DNA from 3 places in the Desulfitobacterium elongatum genome. Region 3 is predicted to be linked to each of the others. Evidence: riboswitches for the same ligand, from Rfam matches in the RefSeq annotation. Region 3 holds a riboswitch; each other region holds the start of a gene.
The links. Region 3 has a riboswitch for glycine ahead of ACZ42W_RS19165 (ACT domain-containing protein). Riboswitches for the same ligand answer to the same signal wherever they lie in the genome.
Positions count from the first base shown of each region.

Region 1 (3,277 bases), 800 kb from region 3:
TATCGTTCGCTTGATAGCCGCTGTTTTATACCCTATTCGACTCTAAATGTGGGAATATGATGAGTCCATCTAGGTTTTATTATAGATTATTTTCCTAGATATGTAAATCCTTTACTCTCAAGGGTCCTCTCTTTCGAGATGAATTTGTCTAAACAGTAAATCTCTAGGGTAAGACCATATATTTTTGGAAAATCCAGTCTTTTTATCATTATTTTCGAAAAAACGGTATTGACATTTTAATTTACAATATGGTAAAATAATTATTTTGCATTGAATGTCAAAGCATGATATACTTAGATGTAATCAACGAGTCACATAGGAGGTGGGTTTATTGTTTCAAGTTGGCGATAAGGTTCTTTATCCTATGTATGGTGCAGGCGTAATTGAAGCCATCGAAGAAAAGGAAGTCCTAGGAAAAAACCGAATTTACTATTTCCTAAATATCCCTCACATCAGAATGAAAATAATGATCCCTATTGAAAAGGCAAATGATTTAGGCATTCGACAGGTCGTCAAACCCGATGTTCTACAAAATGTACTCGACGACTTGTATAATGGGGAAACCGACCCCTTAAGTGATGATAACCAGAGATATCGTCGAGATATGAATAAAAACAAGATAAAGTCAGGCGATATTTACAAAGGAACTGAGATCATCCGTGATTTAATGCGGAAAAGTAAAATTAAGAAGCTAGGTTCTGAAGATAAAACGATGTTGGAAAACGCCCTCCGAATTTTGACCAGCGAATTTATCCAAGTCAAAGAAGTTCCAAAGGAGCAAGCTATAGATATGTTGGATAAAGTCATCAATATCTAAGTTAGAGACCAACTCAATGTGAATTGATTGGTCTCTTTTTGTGTAACAAAGGGACGGCTCTAGTTCTCTCTTTCTGGAATTCGAAGACTCTTTTTGAAAGTATACATAATTCATAGCCAGCTTCCCAAGAATTCCCTTGAATAAAAGGGTAAGCGAAACTATAATATTAAATAATTAACTAAAAAACTGAATAATTACTGGATGATATCTACGGGAGAGTGGCTTATGGCTCGCCGAAGAAGTTAAACTTTCAGGCACTTGAATTTAAGTAAGACCGTAGATTGACAGAACTCTGGAGAGACCCAAATCGGGCGCCGAAGGGGCAATGTATTTTTTCGTAAATCTCTCAGGCAAAAGGACAGAGTATGAATGTTTATTAAGGGACAGCTTTTAAGCGATCTCTTCTTAGACTTATACTTACACTACAGAGTCAAATCCTTTACGATTTGGCTCTTTTTATAAATAAAAGCAGTCCCTCAAGAGACTGCAACAAAGAAGATTAGAGGAAATAAAGGAGGAGACAAAACGATGGAAGGCTTTCACAATTTTATTCTCTGGTTAAACAATTACCTCTGGGGCCCCCCAATGCTGATTCTACTTTTTGGTACGCACTTATTTTTAACGTTTCGAACACGCTTCATCCAAAAATACATCATCAAGGCAATTAAACTCTCTGTAACCAAGGACACATCTGCTGATGGGGATGTAAGTCAATTCGGTGCCCTTACCACAGCTTTGGCTGCAACCATTGGTACTGGTAATATCGTCGGTGTAGCTACCGCGGTTGCCTTGGGCGGTCCAGGCGCTGTACTATGGTGCTGGCTTACAGGAGTATTTGGTATCGCAACTAAGTACTCTGAGGCCCTACTGTCTGTCAAATATCGAGTCAAAACCTCTGATGGGACAATGCTCGGTGGACCCATGTATGCACTCGAAAACGGGCTGGGTCAGAAATGGCTTGCTGTGTTATTCTGTATCTTCACTTCGATTGCCGCCTTTGGGATTGGTAACATGGTTCAAGCCAATTCGATATCTACTATGGTCTATGATACTTTTACCGTTTCTCCCTATATCAGCGGTCTTATTATGGCAGTCCTCACTGGTGTCGTCATTATTGGTGGAGTTAAGTCCATTGCCAACGTGTGTGAGAAACTCGTTCCGTTCATGGCCATTTTTTATGTCCTTGGTTGTATTGTCATTTTAGCTATGAATTCTGCGTATGTAGCTCCTGCCATTTCTTTAATCTTCAAATCTGCCTTTACCCCTAGTGCAGCTGGTGGCGGCTTCATTGGAGCATCCGTAATGATGGCTGCACGCTACGGTATTGCTCGTGGCCTCTTCTCCAACGAGTCTGGATTAGGATCAGCCCCCATCGTAGCAGCCGCAGCTCAAACGAGAAACCCTGTTCGGCAGGCTCTGGTTTCTTCTACCGGAACCTTCTGGGATACTGTAGTTGTTTGCGCAATGACCGGTATCGTCGTAGTAAGCAGCATCATAAGAAATCCTGCGGCCGCAGAGGGCTTAAAAGGTGCTGCACTGACCAATATGGCCTTTGCTCAAATTCCTGTGGTTGGTCCGATTGTTCTTACTGTAGGGCTTTTAACCTTCGTATTCTCAACCATCCTGGGCTGGTCTTACTATGGTGAGAGAGCGATTGAATACTTATTTGGGAAAATAGCGATTATGCCTTACCGCATCCTCTGGGTCATCGCTGTATTCGTGGGTTCTACAATGAAACTTGCTTTGGTATGGGATATGGCTGATGCCATGAATGCCCTGATGGCGGTTCCAAACCTCGTAGCGCTACTCCTCTTAAGCGGAGTCATTGTATCAGAAACAAAGAAGTATCTCTGGGAAGAGCGTTTGGATGAGGTCTCAGACGAGCCTATTCGCCTCAGCGGAAAATAAAATTTACCATGCAGAATAGGAAGCACGACCTTATGCGGGTCGTGCTTTTATTTTGCCTTTGGCATTTCCTAGAATATCTATGAACATGAGGGTCTAAACGGGTTGAAAAGAGGGAACAGGTCCCTCTTTTCAACTTTTAAGCCCTGATAATCATTCTCTCCGAATAACCCGTCTCACAACAAATGGGGCTAACAATAAATTTTTTCTCAAGTTTTATAGGATCATAGGCCAATTTGGCCTTTCTTAACCCGAGTATTCCCAAATCCTCTTCTCGATTGATATACATGACATTGTGCAAATAATTTTCTGCGAAGGTTTTATTGATAAAGGCGTAGATACCTTTATATTTTGTATTCCCTTTTTCGATATGAATGACCGCCATTTTACTATTTACTATCTCTCCAAAAGTAAAGCCAGCGATTTTCCCATCGACATACACTGCCATACCAATAACTTCGAGGTCCTCAAGGTGGTTTAAGACGTCTCTGATCCCCTCAAGCTCACAAAGGAGCTGCCTACTTTTAACCTTCTGGTTCTCATACCATCGGCTTG
Region 1 is NZ_AP038772.1:48,373-51,649, reverse strand. It holds gene ACZ42W_RS00290 (CarD family transcriptional regulator) at 332-817, shown strand; glycine riboswitch at 1,100-1,189, shown strand; gene ACZ42W_RS00285 (alanine/glycine:cation symporter family protein) at 1,346-2,725, shown strand; gene ACZ42W_RS00280 (DUF2156 domain-containing protein) at 2,862-3,277, opposite strand, start outside.
Region 1: another riboswitch for glycine. It lies ahead of ACZ42W_RS00285 (alanine/glycine:cation symporter family protein); the one in region 3 lies ahead of ACZ42W_RS19165 (ACT domain-containing protein).

Region 2 (3,277 bases), 1.9 Mb from region 3:
TTCATAAGCACCTGCTCCGAGATAGGAAGCATAGTCATCGATCGTTGTATTTTTACTGGCAAGCCCTTTTACATGCTTCACGAGTTCAAATTCAGACATTCCACCTCGGATGCTTAACTGAGCCTGGCGCCGAACGCTTTCCGGGATATCCGCAAAAAGCTCTTCCATCGATTTTACTCCGATCCGGGCAAGGATTTTTTCCTGCTGGTTCGCCGTGTTCGGCACATAATTCATCTTAATGGCCCTCCTCCGCTAGAAACGCCTCATATTCAGCGGCTGTCAGCAACTCATCTAAGTCTTTAAGATCATCGGCTTCTACCTTAATCAACCATCCATCACTATAAGGGGCGCTATTCAAGAGATCCGGCGCATCCAGAGCATCTTGATTATATTCAACTACTTTTCCACTGACCGCAGAAATAATATCAGAAACTGCTTTGACAGACTCTACAGTCCCATAGGATCTTCCTGCGACTACAGTCGTTCCGTTTTCTGGCAGTTCTACGAAAACAACATCCCCTAGACTTTCTTGAGCATGCTCTGTGATTCCGAGAGTTACGATATTCCCTTCAACTTTCGCCCACTCGTGGGATTTGCTGTACTTTAATTCTACTGGATTCATAAATTCATCCTCCTAAACTTATTATTGATACTTGATACTTAGCTTAATTTTGATTCTCGTTAAAAACTTAGTCTATAAAAGCCTAAATCCTTAAAATAATACCCAAGGATTTCGTTTTACAAAAGAGAGCGGCTTCTAAGCGAGCAGGAAAGCAAACTTCGCGAAAAGTATGCAGCGGAGACGGGTTGGAAACACGACGTTTCCAACCGGCCACGAGGCATGGACGCCGATTTGGCCGGGAACCCGTCGGAGCGGAGAACTTGAGCGATTAGTTTGCTCCGCGTAGCTTACGGAGCGAACGGTGGAAAACGAAATCCTGGAGAATCACGCTTTCTGTCTCTTATAGAACAACGACGGAATTATCTGTGCCTTGACCGCCTTACCCCGAATGATAACCTCCAAAGTTTCTCCCTGCTGCGCTAAGTCTGCACGAATGAGTCCAAGCGCAATATTTTTATCCAAGGTTGGGGAGAAGGAACCTGAGGTTACAAAGCCTACCTCTTCTCCAGCTTTTTGAAGCGGATAATGGGAACGAGCAATCCCGCGCTCAATCATTTCCAGCCCGACAAGTTTACGGGGAACCCCTTTTTCCTTTTGTTCAAGTAGCGCGTCTTTCCCGACAAAGCTTTCTTTCTCAAGCTTTACAAAAAAACCAAGCCCTGCTTCCAAAGGAGAAATATCTGGGCCAAGTTCGTTGCCGTAAAGGGGTAACCGAGCTTCGAAACGAAGGGTATCCCGTGCACCAAGTCCAATCGGCTGTATTCCTTCGGCTGAACCTTCTTCAAGAATTTTTCTCCAGAGCTGGGACGCTTTTTCGGGAGCAAGATAAACCTCAAACCCGTCCTCTCCGGTATAACCGGTCCGAGAAATAAGACAAGAGATTCCATCCACTACACCGTGTTTAAACCAGTAATATTTGATTTCTGCCAAATTTACAGAAGTGAGTCTTTGGAGAATTTTCTCTGCGAGGGGTCCCTGCAAAGCCAATTGGGCAACTTGATTTGAACGGTTTTCCAATTGAATATTAAATCCCTCTGCCTTCTCCTGCATCCAAGCGAAGTCCTTATCGGCATTGGAGGCATTAACTACGATGTAAAAATGTTCCCCATCATAACGATAAACTAGTAGGTCATCAACGATTCCCCCATTGGAATAACACATCGGAGAATAGAGAATTTGGCCATCCTGGATACGCGTTACGTCATTTGTGATTATGTACTGAACAAATGCAAGGGCGTCCTTTCCTTTGACGTCCACCTCTCCCATGTGGGATACATCGAAAAGTCCAGCTTTGGTCCTTACTGTATTATGTTCTTCGATGACACCTGCGTATTGGACCGGCATTTCCCAGCCCCCGAAATCAATAAGTTTGGCTCCTGCTTTTTGATGTTCTTCATAAAGGGGGGTTCTTTTGAGTTCTGTCACTTTCAGACACCTCCTTAAAGTTTGAGTATGCACGAAATTTAGAAAATCATGATAAGAATTGTTAAATAAAAAAAGACAGAAAATCGCGCATCGCGCAACTCTGTCCTTTAACCTGAGAGATTCGCCTTTCGGCTCCCCTTTGGTGTTCTCCTTACGAGAAACTCTCCAGAGTCCCGTCTTCCAGCAGTACTTTTGCCTGAGAGCTTCCCCTCCTGAATGAGCGATCATCAGGAAGTTTCTCCTACGGCGCCCGGCTTTGCCGAGTCTCTCCTACTGAAATCATCCGGAACATATTCACTTTTCCTTTGCCACTCTATTATAGTCGCCAAGGGGCTTATTCGTCTACTAGGTAAAAAAAGATTTTTCAGTTTCTTTTCGAGACTAACTGCCACTAAGACTCCTGCATCCTACGAGCTAAAGCTTTTGAGCAAGGGCATTCAGTTCATTTCCAACCTGTTGAACCTCTTCGACCATTCGGGTAATCTCCTGTGTAGCCCGGGCTTGTTCCTGTGTAATGATATTATTCTGAAATACTCCTTCAGTAATCTGCTCCATCGTTCCTTGAAACTGTATAAGCAATTCATTAATCTCATTAGCCGAACGATTACTCTCGTCAGCAAGTTTTCGAACCTCTCCCGCCACAACAGAGAATCCTTTTCCTTGCTCTCCAGCTCGGGCTGCCTCAATCGCCGCATTCAATCCCAAGAGATTGGTTTGTTTGGAAACGCGTCGAATAAATTCTAAGGCATTCCCTGTGGCTTTTACTTGTTGTTGAGCGTCCTGTGCCACAGAGGCTACGGTTTGGCTGACGCTTGCAACCTCCTCTGAGGAGGCTGCCATTTCTTGAATGGCACCGGCGGCCTGTTCTAGTGCTTGTCCTAAACGTTCAACCTGCTCCCTAAGCGTTCCTTTCAATTCTTCGTCACGCATCGTGGAAGCGATCATTCCCGCAGCTACCTTGGCGACAGGTGTGACAATCTTCAAGGGCCCTGCAATTCCAAAGGTGCCTACCTTCTGTCCCTCCAGTCGAATAGCAATGTTAAACCCTTCACGCTGCCCTTGAGAATTTTCCTCATCCTCTTTGGTCACTGCGATTTCGTGGATCGGAGTCGTCATGATGCGAAGTGCCCCATTATGAACCATTCCTATCCGTTTTTTTGCTGAATCCGCAATGATCTTCCCACTGGGATCACAAACAATGCCGTGAAAGCCGCTTTCCGAATAAATTAA
Region 2 is NZ_AP038772.1:1,190,061-1,193,337, reverse strand. It holds gene gcvPA (aminomethyl-transferring glycine dehydrogenase subunit GcvPA) at 1-234, opposite strand, end outside; gene gcvH (glycine cleavage system protein GcvH) at 236-622, opposite strand; gene gcvT (glycine cleavage system aminomethyltransferase GcvT) at 947-2,047, opposite strand; glycine riboswitch at 2,145-2,219, opposite strand; glycine riboswitch at 2,222-2,330, opposite strand; gene ACZ42W_RS05510 (methyl-accepting chemotaxis protein) at 2,462-2,887, opposite strand; partial or broken gene ACZ42W_RS05505 (sugar diacid recognition domain-containing protein) at 2,975-3,277, opposite strand, start outside.
Region 2: another riboswitch for glycine. It lies ahead of gcvT (glycine cleavage system aminomethyltransferase GcvT); the one in region 3 lies ahead of ACZ42W_RS19165 (ACT domain-containing protein).

Region 3 (3,277 bases):
TATGACTTATTCTAACCCTTTTAGCATTTAAAATAATGTGATTGGAATCACTTTAAAATGAAAATATTTCCTCCTCACTCTTACCCTCCATATAATTCTTTACCCCGCATCACTCGACTCAGACTTGATCCTAGTGATACGGGGTAGTTTTCGTGTAAATCTTAGTTTGATAAACTTGTAATGGGAGCGGGAATCCTCCCTCCACGCCTTATAAACTGACGAGAAGAGAAAGGGTTAATCTTAATGACGGGTGCTCCACCAAGTAGCCCTCCAAATTCAACTCGATCTCCAGCCTTTTTCCCTATCGCCGGAATCACTCGAACTGCAGTCGTTTTTTTGTTGATCATTCCAATGGCTGCCTCATCAGCAATAATGCCCGCAATCGTCTCTGCCTCAACATCCCCTGGGATTGCAATCATGTCTAGTCCAACGGAACAAACACAGGTCATTGCCTCAAGCTTCTCTATGCTTAACGCTCCTGTTTCTACGGCATAGGACATCCCCGCATCTTCAGAAACCGGGATGAAAGCCCCGCTCAAACCTCCCACATGAGAGGAAGCCATGGCTCCACCTTTTTTTACCGCATCATTTAATAATGCTAAAGCAGCAGTAGTTCCATGAGCACCACAGCGTTCCAAGCCCATATTCTCTAAGATTTCGGCAACGCTATCCCCTATAGCCGGCGTTGGAGCCAACGAAAGATCAACGATTCCAAATGGAACTTTTAATTCTTTGGAAGCCTCGCGCCCAATCAACTCACCCATTCGTGTAATTTTAAAGGCTGTGCGCTTGATCAAATTGGCCAGTTCCCCTAAATCCGCATCCGGGTGTTTTTTTACAGTATGTGCTACAACACCAGGACCACTTACTCCTACGTTGATAACAACTTCCGGTTCTCCCACACCGTGGAAAGCCCCCGCCATGAAGGGGTTATCCTCTGGAGCATTGCAAAAGACCACTAGCTTAGCTGCAGCAATCCCGTCCTGATCCGCAGTGCGGTGCGCGCATTCGAGAACGACTTGTCCCATCTTTAAGACGGCATCCATATTTATTCCAGCCTTCGTCGATCCGATATTCACTGAAGAACACACGTATTCGGTCTCCGCAAGGGCCTGGGGAATCGCTTCAATCAAGGCTTCATCTCCGCGGGTTAAACCCTTTTGGACCAGCGCCGAAAATCCTCCTAAGAAGTTAATACCCACTGTTTTCGCAGCCCGATCCAAAGTTCTCGCCAAGCGAACCATATCCTCTGGATGAAAATTAGATCCCAGCAGGGCCACTGGAGTGACTGACACTCGCTTGTTGACAATTGGAATCCCGTAGCGTGCAGCCAAGCTTTCACCAACACTCACCAAATTTTCTGCTTGGCGAGTAATTTTATCGTAAACCTTCTGCTCCACGCGCTTTATGTCATCCCCAGCACAATCCAATAAACTGATACCCATGGTTATCGTACGAATATCTAGATTCTCATTTTCAACCATTTCAAGGGTCTGTAAAATTTCATGAGGTGCCAAGTGCATTTTCATGATAAGCCTCCCTATACTCTGTGCATGAACGAAAAAATATCCTCATGCTGTACATTAACTTTCAAGCCCCGCTCCGTTCCTTCGCGCTTCAATTTCTCGGTAATCTCAGCTAAGGCTACAGAGGATTGACTGACATCCACGATCATAATCATGGTAAAAAAACCTTGCAAGATGGTCTGACTAAGGTCCAATACGTTAATTGAATTCTCAGCTAAACGCCCTGTTAACCAAGCAATAATTCCGATTTGGTCTTTTCCCAAGATTGTAATAATGACCCGATTTGATTTTTCATGTGTTGTTTCCAATGGCATTTTTCTTACCTCTTTTCCATCTTCTTTTTGCAGTCTCTTCCTTATCATTCCCATTCATCCCACTAAAAAAGAGCCAAATCAGATTTTGATTTGACTCTGGAGAGTACTTTAAAGAATATTTTTAAAAAGGAAATAAGACAATTCCATGAATTATCCTCATCAAAAATATATCCTCTGTCCTTTTGCCTGAGAGATTTAACAGCTATAGCTGTTTTGCACCTTCGGCGTCCTTTCGGAACTCTCCAGAGTCCTGTCCGTTTCCAGTTCCACTTCATTTAAAGTACCTGAGAGTATAACTCCGTCGGTGGGCGTAACCGCCACTCTCCTGAAAACATCATCCAGCCCTATTTAATATTAAAACGTATTATAAACACAGTTACAAAGAATTGCAACCCCAACTTCTCATGAGGGGATCTACTAAAGCTGCAAGTTGAAAAAGACTCAATTGAAAAAGTCCAGCCTTCAGCTTATGATTATTCAATAGCAAGGACATTAGGTACGAGGAGGAGTTTCGATGAATATAAGAAAAGCAATCCTTGACGACTACGCTGGAATAATTGAACTATACTCAGAACTTGATGGATTGCATCGTTCGAATCACACAGAACTCTTTATACAGCCCGAGGGACCTTCTCGGTCGAAAGAATATATTACCGATTTAGTTCATGGTAATGATAAGGCTCTTTTTGTTGCCGAAGAGGATTCCCAGATTATTGGTCTAGCAGAGTGCCTCATCATGAGGTCACCAAACTTCCCTGTCATAAAAAAAAGAGAATGGGTTCAGCTCGATAGTATTGCAGTAAGGCATGATTACCAGCACCGAAATATTGGCTCTTCCCTTTTAGACGTCGTCATTCAATGGGCTCAAAGCATGAACATCGATCGGATTGAAGTAAAAGTGTATTCCTTTAATACGAATGCACTTGAGTTTTATAATAAAAATGACTTCAAAGATTTGGCCAGAATAATGTATCTGAATCTGGAATAAGAAATGTACATATATACTTCTAGAAGCAACTGCAAGAATGAGACTTTTTCTATGACCTTTATATGCCACTCGTTGTACATCTATAGAATAGAATTATAAATAGATCACATAGATTAAAGCAGCTAGCACAATCCGATAAAGCGCAAACGGCACAAGCTTGATTCGGTTAATAAGATTTAGAAACAAACGAATAAAAAGTAATGCGAATACAAAGGCACTGATAAAACCAACGATGAAAAAGGGTAAGACATCAAGCGTAAAGTATTGCCAATTTTTCAAGAGAGATAAACCACTTGCTCCTAACATTATCGGAACAGCCATGATAAAGGTGAAATCGGAGGCAGCGCGGTGACTCATACCTAGAATGACTCCTCCCGAAATGGAAGAACCCGAACGCGAAAATCCCGGCCATAAACCTAAACATTGAAAAAGTCCAATCCCGAGTGCTT
Region 3 is NZ_AP038772.1:4,053,248-4,056,524, forward strand. It holds gene ACZ42W_RS19160 (DUF711 family protein) at 162-1,529, opposite strand; gene ACZ42W_RS19165 (ACT domain-containing protein) at 1,541-1,840, opposite strand; glycine riboswitch at 2,005-2,096, opposite strand; glycine riboswitch at 2,103-2,178, opposite strand; gene ACZ42W_RS19170 (N-acetyltransferase family protein) at 2,355-2,828, shown strand; gene ACZ42W_RS19175 (undecaprenyl-diphosphate phosphatase) at 2,922-3,277, opposite strand, start outside.